DNA from 2 places in the Salinibacillus aidingensis genome. Region 1 is predicted to be linked to the other one. Evidence: riboswitches for the same ligand, from Rfam matches in the RefSeq annotation. Region 1 holds a riboswitch; the other holds the start of a gene.
The links. Region 1 has a riboswitch for cobalamin ahead of ACZ5OK_RS01110 (ABC transporter substrate-binding protein). Riboswitches for the same ligand answer to the same signal wherever they lie in the genome.

Region 1 (6,798 bases):
AATTGATCAATATGAACAAAATATAGTCAAATATTAGAGGAGTGTGAAGACATTGGGAATTGCTTAACAGGTCAAAAAATCACGGATGCGATGCAGCAGATGATGGATGTTGTGCATCGCACCCCCCTGAATCAGTCAACATCCATTAACGAATTAACAGGAAAACAGGTTTATTTTAAGATGGAAAATCAGCAGAAAACCGGCGCCTTTAAAATTAGAGGTGCGACCAACAAAATTTCGCAGCTTTCGGACAGTGAAAAACGAAGGGGGGTTATTGCCGCATCTGCAGGAAACCATGCCCAGGGTGTTGCTCTGGCAGCAACCAAGCACGGCATTCAGTCAAAAATTTTCATGCCGGAGAAAACACCGACGGCAAAGGCACAGGCGACCAAAGGATACGGAGCACAAATTGTGTTAACTGGAGAATCCTTTCAGGAAGCCTATGAAGCGGCTATGGAAGAAATGGAACGGGAAAATTCCGTTTTTGTGCATCCCTTTGATGACCCTGATGTGATGGCGGGCCAGGGAACGATTGGGCTGGAAATGCTTCAGCAGGAGCCTGGACTGGATACCATTATTGTTCCCGTCGGTGGTGGCGGTCTGATTAGTGGTATTGCCGTTGCTGCCAAGGACTTGAATCCAAATATTAAAATTATCGGTGTTCAGGCCAAGGGTGCATGCCCCACCTATAATCGTTTCTATCAGACGGGATCATCAGGGGTAAAGAAGGTTTCCACCATTGCAGACGGCATTGCCGTGAAAAAACCAGGCATCCAAACCTTCCCACTCATTCAGCAATTTGTGGACGATATCGTAACGGTTTCGGATGAGGACATTGCAGTTGCGATGGTTTATATGCTGGAGAGAGGCAAGAACTTAATTGAAGGAGCAGGTGCCAGTGCTTTTGCAGCTCTCCTGGCACATGGCCATCAGATTCGCTCAAACCATTGTGGCGTTATTGTCAGTGGCGGCAATATGGATATTTCCAAAATGCCGCATATTCAGCATCTGGCACAGCAGAATCAATTGTCATGTCTGGCTTAATAGGTCCGGCTGGTCCCTGGGGGATTGGCCGGATTTTTTTATGAGAACAAAACTGTTATTGTAGATGAATATCAGGAAAGTTCGATGAGAAGTATAGAAAAGTTGGCTCAATTTAGGTGTTTCCAGCTTAAATCATAATAATAAAGATTAATCCTGTATGTATCCAGATTATTTAATCGTCCGCGCGATCCATCGAAGGCAGATTCATTTATACGAATGATCGTGAGTTCACGCAATACTAGCCGTTATGGTATGATAATAAAAGTGTTTTTAATTAAGAGACGGAAATGGGGATTAAGTCCAATGTGATACTAAACTTCCTTTCACAGAATCCAGTTCCTGAAATTTTTTAAATTACGTCTGTAGAAGGAGTTCCGATAATGGCTGATATGAAAACAGAAGTGAATAGAAGAAAAACGTTTGCGATTATTTCCCACCCTGATGCCGGGAAAACAACGCTTACGGAAAAAATGCTTTTGCTGGGTGGGGCGATTCGTACAGCAGGCTCTGTAAAAGCAAAGAAATCGGCAAAGTTTGCTACATCTGACTGGATGGAGCTTGAGAAACAACGGGGAATTTCCGTTACATCAAGTGTGATGCAGTTTGAATACCAGGGATACAAAATTAATATTCTCGATACCCCCGGGCACGAGGATTTTAGTGAGGATACCTATCGTACACTAATGGCCGTAGACAGTGTGGTTATGATACTGGATGTTGCCAAGGGTGTGGAAGCACAGACGAAGAAGCTGTTTAAGGTGTGTCGGGATCGAGGCATTCCAATTTTCACCTTTATAAACAAAATGGACCGTTTCGGGAAAGAACCTCTTGAGCTGTTTGAGGAAATTGAAGAGGTATTAGGGATTGAATCTACCCCTATTAATTATCCTATTGGAATGGGGCCTACCTTTACAGGGGTTTATGATCGGTTTGAAGAGCAAATTGAATATTACGATGATGGTGAAAAAGTAGGGACACAGGAAATTCAGGACTATGATGACCTGCAGGAACATCTGGAAAAGGTTACAGACCAGGCGACGATTGATCAACTGATGGAAGACTTAATGCTCATGGATGAGGCCGGGAATGAATTCGATTATGAAGCTGTGAAAGAAGGTAAGCAGACACCGGTCTTCTTTGGCAGTGCCGTTTCAAGCTTTGGGGTTCCAACATTTTTAGAGCACTTTTTAGAAATGGCCCCCTTGCCGGCTACACGGGATTCATCAAAAGGAACCGTAAAACCGACAGATGAGGAGTTTTCCGGCTTTGTCTTTAAAATTCAGGCAAACATGGATCCTGCTCACCGTGACCGAATTGCCTTTCTGCGTATTTGCTCAGGTAAATATGAAAAAGGGATGACGACCTGGCTGGATCGAACAGGGAAGCAGATGAAGCTCGCTCTTCCTCAGCAGTTCTTTGCTGACAGCCGTGAAAATGTAGAGGAAGCTTATGCCGGGGACATTATTGGTTTATATGATCCAGGTGTCTATCAGATTGGGGACACAGTCTGTGGATCTAAGAATATTTTCAGTTTTGGTGATTTGCCTCAGTTTCCACCGGAGCATTTTGCCAAAGTACGACCTAAAAATGCAATGAAGCATAAACAGTACATCAAAGGGATTCAGCAAATTGCCCAGGAAGGTGCGATTCAGGTTTACCGGACGCCGCATATGGAGGAAACGATTCTGGGAGCAGTGGGTCAGCTGCAATTTGATGTATTTATTTATCGAATGAAGGCAGAATATGGTGTGGACCTAGTGATGGATACGCTAAGCTTCCAGATTGCCCGCTGGGTAGCTGAAGGTGAGGTACCTGAAAAACTAAGACGGACCAGTACGAACATGATGGTTTATGATTATGTGGATCGACCTGTTATGCTGTTCAAGAATGACTTTAACCTGGAGTATTTCCAGAGTCAGAATGAAAGCATTATCCTGTCAGAGCGTCCGCCAAAAACCGAATAATGAAACGGTAAGGAACCTTCAACAAACTAGCTTCCTGTCAGTTTCAATTTTTATCTTTGGTCATAGAATGATGGTAGAAAGACGCTTAAATAACTTACTCTTGTAGGGGAGTGATGGCGATGAAGGATGCACTTCGGTTAACCCTTACAGTTGTGGAAGTTATGATTAATGGGAAAAAGTTCGTCTATGAATTGAATCAGCAGACCTGTTTAGAAAATGTATAGCACTGTCCTGAGGGGCAGTGCTGTCTTTTTATATCTTATATAATGGGGATTGATGGATATTAGCCGTTGCATTCCCTGATGAAGAAGGAAACGATAGATGAGTCTGATTCACAAATCCTGATGAAAGAAAAAGATTGACGAAATTTATAATTAGCCATAAGATAAATACTAGATGAAAAGTGAATAAACCATAATAATAAGGTGCGGGCATTTCAAATGTCTGCTTAAAAGGGAAGTCCGGTGAAAATCCGGCACGGTCCCGCCACTGTAATTGGGAGCGACCTAAGGAAATCACTGTCGAACGATGGGAAGATTTAGGGAGCGATGATCATAAGTCAGGAGACCTGCCTTATTATACGAAGCTGATTTTCCTTCGGGTTTAAAGGAAAAGGCAAACATATCCAGCGTTGATTTTCAGCGAATGTTGTATGGAAGCCTCGATTTCTTTTTTTAAAAGGGAAATCGGGGCTTTTTATATAGGTGCCTGTCACCACCCGAAATTTGTCGATATGTTGGTTTTTCCTTTAGCTATATATACAACTTTATACATACAAAAAAAGGAGAGGAATTTAAAATGAAACAGGCTTTGAAAGTATTAGGACTCGTTTTATTTATGACCATGGTGTCCATTGGTTTAATCGGATGTGCATCAGATGATGAATCCAAACAGGATGAAAACCCTGCTCAAGAACAGAGTCAGGAGCAAGGGAGCGGACAGGACTCAAGCGAGGTTGCCTTTCCGGTCACGATCACAGATGACTCTGGTGAAGAGGTTGTCATAGAGGAAGAGCCGGAGCGTATTGTATCTGTGATTCCAAGTGCAACCGAAATTATCTTTGGACTGGGGCTTGGTGATAAAGTCGTGGGAGTAACAGATAATGACAACTATCCCGAAGAAGTAAAGGAAATTGAATCGGTTGGTGGACTGGAATTAAATATTGAGAAAATCATTTCTTTGGAGCCGGACCTGGTGGTTGCCGATGTCAATAATGGCGACTCCATCAGTAAGCTGAGAGAACAGGGAATTAAGGTGCTGGTCCTTGGAGCACAAACCCTGGAGCAGACGTATGAAGATATTTTAACGGCCGGAAAAGCAACGGGTACAACAGATAAAGCAGAAGAAGTAGTTGCCTCCATGAAAGAGGATGTAGAATCAGTGAAAAAGGTCGTTCAGGACATTCCCGAGGATGAGCGAAAAACTGTATGGATTGAAATAGGGGAAGAGCTCTTTACAGCTGGAAGCGGAACATTTTTAAATGAACTGGTTCAAACCGCTGGAGGAGTAAATGTCATGTCTGATCAGGAAGGCTGGCCTCAGGTTAGTGAAGAAGAGGTTATTCAAAGCAACCCTGATGTCATTTTCCTGACCTATGCCAGTTATGTGGAAAACGCGGTTCAAAAAGTAAAGAATCGTGACTCATGGAAGGATGTCACGGCTATACAGGAAGGTCAGGTGTATCCTTTAAATTCTGATATTACGGAGCGTCCGGGACCTCGCATCACTCAAGGGTTAACAAAGATAGCGGAGTACTTGTATCCGGAAAAATTTAATCAGGAATAGAGAAAGTAGTGGAACCGTATGAAAGGGCGTCAGCAGTACACGAAAAAGCTTATCATCTGGATACCGGTATTATTGGCTATTTTGCTGTTTACCATGATTTTTAGTGTATCAATCGGAAGTGCAGATATTAACATGATGACGGTCTGGCTTGTGATTTGCTCGAAAATTCCTCTGATAGGAGAGGGAATTGAACAAACGTGGAAGGATACGACAGAAACAATTATCTGGAATATCCGTATGCCACGGATCGTTCTAGGCATCCTCGTTGGAGCTGCCCTTGCATTAGCAGGGGCTATTTACCAAGGGGTGCTGAGAAACCCACTGGCAGATCCGTTTATATTAGGTGTGTCTTCCGGATCAGCCCTTGGTGCAGCCCTTGTATTATTGTTTGGCTTTGAAAGCATTCTGTTCGGACAATTGACCCTGCCAGTGGTTGCTTTCAGTTCAGGTTTGCTCACACTGTTCATCGTTTACACCTTAGCCAGGATTAACCGCCGCTTACAGATGGAAACATTAATTTTAGCAGGGGTTGTCGTTCAGGCCTTTATTGCTTCCATGCTGTCCCTGATTCTCGCTCTCTCGGATGAAAAAATGCAGACGATTATGTACTGGATGATGGGGAGTCTTGCCCTTACAGATTGGAGCTACAATCGCGTGGTTTTGCCGTTTGTTCTGCTAAGTATTCTGTTCGTTGCATTTTTAACGAGAGAATTAAACATACTGGCTCTTGGTGAAGAGGCTGCTTATTATTCAGGGGTATCGGTCCAAAAGGTAAGAGTCGTGTTATTAATAGTGGCATCGCTCTTAACCGGTGTGGCTGTTTCTGTTTCAGGAACGATTGGTTTTGTCGGTTTAATTGTTCCCCATATGATCCGACTGATTTTCGGAGCGGACTATCGATTGATTTTGCCATTGTCTGTGATTGGCGGGGCGATTTTCCTTGTGGGTGCTGACACGATTGCCCGAACCATATTAGAGCCCCGGGAATTACCAATTGGCATTATTACGGCATTTCTGGGTGCACCGTTTTTTGGCTACTTACTGCGGAAAAAGAAATCCGATTATTTTTAGGAGGGTCCCTATGCCTATGCTGACGGCTGAATCCATAACAAAACAATACGGCGAGCATAAAGTACTGAAAAATGTGTCCTTTCAAGTAAATAAAGGGACCTGTATGGCGATTATAGGCCCCAACGGTTCAGGGAAGTCCACGCTGTTAAAAATGATTTCCGGACTCCTCCCGCCAACTGCTGGCGAAGTGAAATTTGAAAATAAGAATATTCTTCACCAGAAGCAGAAGTCCATTGCCAGAAAAATGGCTGTGTTATCCCAGGACGGCCTTCCAGCATCTCCTATATCTGTTTTTGACACGGTTTTAATGGGGCGCTATCCTCATCTCAAATGGTATCAGCGGGAACGTGAACATGATATTCAATTGGTCAATGATGTACTTGAATTAACCGGCCTGTCCCATTTGAAGGATCAGCTGTTGGATACATTGAGTGGCGGGGAGAAGCAAAGGGTCGCTATCGCTAAAGCAATGGTCCAGGAGCCTGAAATCCTGTTGCTTGATGAACCGACAACCTTTCTTGATATCGGGCATCAGGTCAATGTTCTTGAACTTGTAAAACGATGGCAGCATCAGACAGGTCTAACAGTTGTTATGGTTCTGCATGATTTAAATTTGGCAGCCCAGTATAGTGATGAGTTAATTTTGCTGAACCACGGAGTTATAGAAAAAGTCGGCACCAGCGAGGAAGTCATCCAAAAAGATATTTTACAGAAAGTGTATGAAACAGTCCCGGAAATTGTCAGACATCCGAAAAATCAGGTTCCCCAGATTTTATTAACCAGCAGCTAAAATGGGTAGGATGTCCATAATAGTGCAGTGTGTACGGTCCGCTCCCCTTTTTTAGGCATAGAATAAGGGGTTTACGGTGAGATCATCCATGGTAAAATAAATTAGAATGTACTTGAACGTAAAGGAGTCTATGCAAACATGGTA
Region 2 (6,798 bases), 110 kb from region 1:
GACCACTACTCCGGAGCCCATGGCTGTAAAGTTAAATAGAACAAAGGTTAATACCATAATCTGGTTGACCACACCAATAGCCGCTACCGCTCCATCAGAAATAAAGCTAATCATAAATACATCTGCAAAATTCATCATCGTCTGCAAGAGTACTTCTATAAAAATAGGCCATGTAATCGTAAATAAACGTAGCTTTGCTGCCATGGATTGGTTTGGCATTTTTGTTCATCCTTTATCATGGGATTGAAGATTATTTCCTTACCCACTTTCTTTTGAAAAATAAATAATGATAAATCGTTTACATATAAAAGACAGTATCATATAGCAAACATTTAATCTACTATACCAATACTCTTTTTAATTTAGCTTCCTCACCTATCATTTACATCCTACGTTTCGACACGGTTCCATTAGTTAACAAGAAACATAATTAATATTTGCCGCAATAAAGGGCTAACCCAGAAGTTATTGGTCCGTAACTTTTGGTGTTAGCCCTTTTAATTTCAATGGTATTCCCCATTTCTCATTGCCCATAACTTCTCCTATCATTTGGCTACTGATTAGCCACCATCACAAATCATCAAAACCGTTCAAATCACTTGTTTTCGTATACTGTCGCGATTTTTGCTCAAAAAAATCTGTTTTGGTACCGTCAAAGTTATCCGCATAAGCACGGATCCATTTCATCGGATTTTCTGTATAATCCGGATAAATCTCACTCAGCCCCATCATTCGCAGCATTTTATTCGCGCGGTATTTAATATAGCCGGCCAATTCGTCAAGATCAATCCCATGGATATCGGCAAGGACATACGCTGACCATTCGATTTCGTGTTCTACCGATTGACGAAAGCTGCTGTACACCCATTCAGAAAATTCCCGAGTGTTCCATTCCGGGTTCTCGTTCAATACTGCGCGGAACAATTCGGTTATAAAGCGGCCGTGCTCCAGCTCATCCCGGTTAATGTAGCTAATCATTGTTGACGTACCGACCATTTTATTCTGCCGGGCCAGATGATAGAAGTAAGCAAACCCCGAATAAAAAAACATTCCTTCAAGAAGCGCCGAATAGACGATGGTTTTCAGGATATTTTCCATGGACGGCTCCTCAACAAATGCATTGTATTGCCCCGCTATCGCCTCATTTCGTTTAAGCAGAACCGGATCCTTGCGTCCAAGCTGAAAGGCCTCGTTCTGTTTATCCAGCGAAACGACTGATGACAAAACATAGGAGTAGCTTTCATTATGCACGGCTTCCTGCTGAGCAATCACGGCCATGATTGATTGAACAGATGGATCGGTTGCATAAAGAGATAGAATCAGTGCAGTCCGGGTCTGCGGTGCGTCAAGCGTTGATAAGAGACCGATAATTTTTAAGTATGCGTCCTGTTCCGCTAACGTCAGCGATTTAAACTGCCGCAAATCCTCCGCCATATTGATTTCATCCGCCTGCCAGTAGTTGCCTAAGAGTCGCTTATACATTTTATACCAATGAGGATAAGCGATATCGTTCCAGTTTAAAATACCGCTTGACTTCCCGTTGAACAGGGATGTTGATTTATTGGGATTCAGTGGTTCCAGCGTTTTTGCTTTCTCAAGAAAGAGTTCTGACATCGTAAAGTACTCCCTTCAGCCATGTTATCACGCGTTTTTCCTGTGATCCTCGTGGAGACTGTTCAATTTTCAAGCCATCCCACCGGCTTTGATAGAACCTTGCCAGTTTATCGACAGCAAGACAATACAGATCATCCCCGCCGAATTGCGTATCTCCAGTACCAAATACAGCAACATGTTCAGGCTTATAGCCAACTTCCAGCACGAAATCCTTAACCTCATCAGGTGTTGCCCCCATTTCCCAGGTGAATGTCCCGATAAAAATCAGATCGTATATAGAGACATCCACAGGCAGATCAACACCAATCCTGTGCATGTCAACACTAATCCCGGCATTTTCGAGATAATCAGCTATGATTTCGGCTGTTTCCTTGGTGTTTCCACTGTAAGATAAATAAGCCACTAATGTCCTCAACTTTGGCACCACTCACACTCTTCAACATCATTGGCCGTTGATCTTACATAGTACGTTGTTTTCAGTCCTTCCTTCCAAGCCTGCAAATGCAAATCAAGAAGAAAGGATGCCTGAATCGTATTCGGCACGTAAAAGTTGAAGGAAATGCTCTGATCAATATGTTTTTGCCGGACTGCATTCTGTCTGACTGACCAGCGCTGATCCAGAATATAGGCTGACCTGCGATAGGTCTCATACGTATGATGATTCAGCTCCGGAGCGGTTACCGCAATTTTGAAGTCCTTCTTTTCTTCAAAATAAAAGGGCTTGAATACTGGATCAATGCTTGCCGTAGAGCCTGCAATCATGGAAGTGGATGAATTTGGGGCAACTGCCATCAGGTAACCGTTACGGATACCATAAGTAGCCACATCCTGCTTCAATTGATCCCAGCTATCTCCTGCATAACCTTTATCAGTAAAGTACTGACCTGTATGCCACTGACTCCCTTTAAACGCCGGATAGGTGCCTTTAACCCGACTCAGCTCCATGCTTGATTTAATGGTCAGGAAGGCAATCTTCTCATAGAGTCTGTCCGCATAATCAACAGCTTCCTGTGATTCCCACGAGATCCGTTTTTTTGCCAGCAGGTGGTGCCATCCAAATGTACCAAGTCCAACTGCGCGATACTTTTGATTCGTCCTTTGGGTCTGGGGTAGTGGCAGCGTATTGATGTCGATCACATTATCAAGCATGCGAACCTGGATGGGGATCAGTCTCTCCAGTACTTGATCCGGTACCGCCCGTCCGAGATTAATCGAGCTCAAATTGCAGACAACAAAGTCCCCGGGTTTGTACTTTTTAACGATAGTCCCATCCGGTTCCGTCAGCTCTTCCAAAAGCTCCGTCGGCGACTGGTTCTGTGTTATCTCCGTACACAAATTAGAGCAGTAAATCATACCTTGATGCGGGTTATTATTTTTTCGATTCACCTCGTCCCGGTAAAACATGAACGGGGTACCGGACTCAAGCTGTGATTTCATAATCCGTTTCATAATATCGATAGCTGGAACTACCCGTTTCGTAAGCTGATCCGATTCGACGCACTCCATATAGCGCTCCCTCCACGAACCTGCACCTCTCTCCTCATCATAGAATTCCTCAAGAGAATAGCCCATTACCTGGCGTACTTCATGGGGGTCAAACAAGTACCAGTCGCCCCGGTTCTCCACCTGCTCCATGAAGTAATCCGGCAGACAGACACCTGTAAAAATATCATGTGCACGCAGCCGTTCATCCCCGTTATTCAGCTTTAAATCAAGAAAGGCTTCAATATCTGTATGCCACACATCGAGATAAATCGCAATCGCGCCTTTACGTGTACCTAGCTGATCGACACTGACCGCTGTATTATTAAGCTGCTTAATCCACGGTACGACACCACTTGACATATCCTTAAATCCTTTAATTGAGCTCCCACGACCACGGACCTTTCCCATATAGACACCAATCCCGCCACCATTCTTGGACAGTTTGGCAATGTCTGTATTGCTGTCGTAAATCGACTGAAGACTATCATCCACGGTATCGATGAAGCAGCTGGATAACTGACCATGCGTTTTACCAGCATTCGTAAGTGTAGGTGTGGCAACAGTCATGTATAAATTGCTTAATGCCCAATACGCCTCAGCAACATACCGACGACGATCAGCCGGGTCCTCCTTCTGCATGAGATGCATAGCAATAACCATCCACCGCTCCTGAGGCAATTCATAGGTTCTTTTTTCGTGATCACGGGCCAAATAACGGGTTGCCAGCGTATACAGGCCAAGGTAATTAAACAGCAGATCACGTTCGGGCTCAATAAGGCCTGCATAGTAGTCAATTTCTTCCTTAGGGTATATTTTTAAAAGCTTTTCCGTGTAAATGCCCTTATCTGTCAGTATTTGAATTAATTCATAAAAATTCCCGTAGCACACACTTGGAGCGTAATCCCTGTTCGATGCAGCCTGGTAGTACAGATCATCTAAATAGATTCGACTGGCGACAAATGTCCAATCCGGGCTGCCTTCATCTATATGTTCAAGTGCACGTTTAATGAGATCATTCGTTTTCCTGGTGCCAGTCCTATGTACCATTTCTATAAAGGAATCTTTATCCACATGTAACCCTTGCATAATCCAATCGATCCATTTTGTCTGGGTATCTGTCAAAGCAGTCGTCATTATTTTTCCTCCCTAAAAAAATTAAAACCGCTCACCCCAGGGATGAACGGTTATAAAGGAAACGACAGATTATATGAACCTTGTTCTGTCGTTTCATTCTCTCTTACCCCGGGGAAACGAAACGTCCGAGCTGCGGCAGGTCTCCTGACTTGTGCTTCAGCCTACTAGGGGCCTTCCCATATGAAAACCGTAAAGCCATTCATACAGTGGATATCCCGTTCGTCCACACTCACAGTTGCGGGGACAGTTCCGGATTCTCACCGGATTCCCTTTTAAGACATAACTGTCACCACAGCTCGCGAACACTATATATAGTGATAATTTTTATTTTTTAGCAATATATTGTATCTATTAAACTATCACAGTTTTTGCATAAGTTCAATCATCGATTATTAATAGCCTGGTAAAAACGATATTTCATACCAAGGCCAGCTCATTCCCGTATAGTTCCAAAGTAGGATTTTTATAAATTTCGTAAGCGCTTACAAAGTTTGACACAAAAATGGTTTTGGTAAATGTTATCTTCTAATTACTACTCAAATATACCTATGTTTCCATTAAGAAAGAAATAGAAATGGAGAAAGGCTTCCAGAATTCTTCAAAAAGATAATCGTACAAGCACACAACCAATGCCTGGACTAATGATCCTGCTTTATTAAAGGGGGGGATTCATACAGCTCTTTAATGCAACTTCATCAAAAGAGTATTTCAGTCAGTATCAGCAGGAGTTCAACCGTTATGAAGTACTTCTCAGCGTATAACAGAGGTACTATCACTTTTAGGAGGGTTATCATGGCAGGCAATCGAGGTGTCGTTTATGAAGGTCCCGGAAAGGTTTCGGTTAAAGACATTGATTTTCCCGATTTAGTGTTAAAGGATGGTCCAGGTGTTCCTGCTTCTAATGTGGGACGCAAATGTGAACATGGTGTCATTCTTAAGGTTATTACTACGAACATATGCGGCAGTGACCAGCACATGGTGCGCGGACGTACAACAGCACCTGAAGGACTGGTTCTTGGACACGAAATTACTGGTGAAGTCATAGAAGTAGGAAGAGACGTCGAATTTATTAAAAAGGGAGATATTGTTTCTGTTCCATTTAATATTGCATGCGGACGTTGTGATATGTGCCGTCAACAAAAAACACATATCTGTACAAATGTTAATCCCGAGCGCCCTGGTGCTGCTTACGGTTATGTAGATATGGGAGGATGGGTTGGAGGACAATCCGAGTATGTCATGGTTCCATATGCGGATTTCCAGCTCCTCGTCTTTCCTGATAAAGAAAAAGCCATGGAAAAAATACTGGACTTAACCATGTTGTCCGACATTTTTCCAACAGGCTTCCATGGCGCCTATTCAGCCGGGGTAAAAGTGGGGTCAACCGTCTATGTAGCTGGAGCTGGTCCTGTCGGCTTGGCTGCGGCCCATTCGGCTCAACTATTAGGAGCCTCCACTGTTATCGTAGGCGATTTAAAAGAAGAGCGACTGGAACAAGCCAGAAGTTTTGGATGTGAAACCGTTAATCTTAGTAAACATGATCGTTTAGGTGAGCAGATTGAACAAATCCTGGGTGTACCGGAAGTTGACTGTGCTGTCGATGCCGTTGGTTTTGAAGCATCCGGCCATGGAGCCAACGCAGGAGAACAGCCGGCAACCGTTTTAAACGCCATTATGGATATCACACAGGCAGGTGGACAGCTCGGCATTCCGGGTTTATATGTAACGGAGGATCCCGGAGCAGCTGACACAGATGCACAAACAGGATCATTAAAAATACGGCTCGGCCTTGGGTGGGCAAAAGCACATACATTTGTCACCGGACAGACTCCTGTCATGCAATATAATCGTCACTTGATGAAATCCATTTTCTCCGGTAAGGCGCAAATTGCCAAAGCTGTTAACGCAACAGTTATCAATCTCGATGAAGCCCCGCAAGGCTACAGTCAGTTTGATAGTGGCGTTGCCCGGAAATTTGTTATTGATCCACATGGTTCGATTCGCTGATTTAAACGTATATTCTATAAGGAACGTTTTAAGGAGCTGAAAATGGCACTGTGCCCTTCAGCTCCTCTCTTATTTCCCCTGACTTTATTCCCCCGCATGCCGTTTCTTTTCTCTTAAAAAGAACGAAAGTATCAATCCCGTAATGGCAAATATAAAAGCAACCAGAAAGGCTGTTTTTACACCGTTCAGATAAGCGGAAGGATCCAATGCTTCAGAGCCGGCAGCTGTTCGACTGATAAAGGAAATAATAAAGGTTAACCCCAGCGATCCTCCAAATTGCCGGGCCGTATTGATAACCGCTGTTCCATGCGAAATCAGGTGATCAGGCAAAGCATTAATACCTGCCGTCATAATTGGCATATTAATCATGCCGACACCTGCCATAGAAAGCATAAATAAGACGATGGTCATGACGAACGGTGTATCAAGTTCAAGAATCAAGTGAAAACCAAGTGTGCTTAGACAGAGTAAAACAAAGCCGATGATGGCAATCGTTTTCCCACCGTATCGATCAAACAATTTCCCTGCAAACAGAGACATTGATGCAAGGGTCAAAGC

Region 2: it holds a riboswitch for cobalamin, as region 1 does, so the genes downstream of both, ACZ5OK_RS01735 (ribonucleoside-diphosphate reductase subunit alpha) here and ACZ5OK_RS01110 (ABC transporter substrate-binding protein) in region 1, are expected to answer to the same signal.

The regions. Positions count from the first base shown of each region.
Region 1 is NZ_AP043759.1:186,073-192,870, forward strand. It holds gene leuD (3-isopropylmalate dehydratase small subunit) at 1-37, shown strand, start outside; gene ilvA (threonine ammonia-lyase) at 91-1,044, shown strand; gene ACZ5OK_RS01105 (peptide chain release factor 3) at 1,425-3,008, shown strand; cobalamin riboswitch at 3,415-3,598, shown strand; gene ACZ5OK_RS01110 (ABC transporter substrate-binding protein) at 3,807-4,793, shown strand; gene ACZ5OK_RS01115 (FecCD family ABC transporter permease) at 4,812-5,864, shown strand; gene ACZ5OK_RS01120 (ABC transporter ATP-binding protein) at 5,875-6,654, shown strand; gene ACZ5OK_RS01125 (DUF368 domain-containing protein) at 6,793-6,798, shown strand, end outside.
Region 2 is NZ_AP043759.1:297,534-304,331, reverse strand. It holds gene ACZ5OK_RS01750 (MATE family efflux transporter) at 1-219, opposite strand, end outside; gene ACZ5OK_RS01745 (ribonucleotide-diphosphate reductase subunit beta) at 571-1,614, opposite strand; gene ACZ5OK_RS01740 (flavodoxin) at 1,595-2,041, opposite strand; gene ACZ5OK_RS01735 (ribonucleoside-diphosphate reductase subunit alpha) at 2,026-4,233, opposite strand; cobalamin riboswitch at 4,351-4,542, opposite strand; gene fdhA (formaldehyde dehydrogenase, glutathione-independent) at 5,026-6,240, shown strand; gene ACZ5OK_RS01725 (MDR family MFS transporter) at 6,325-6,798, opposite strand, start outside.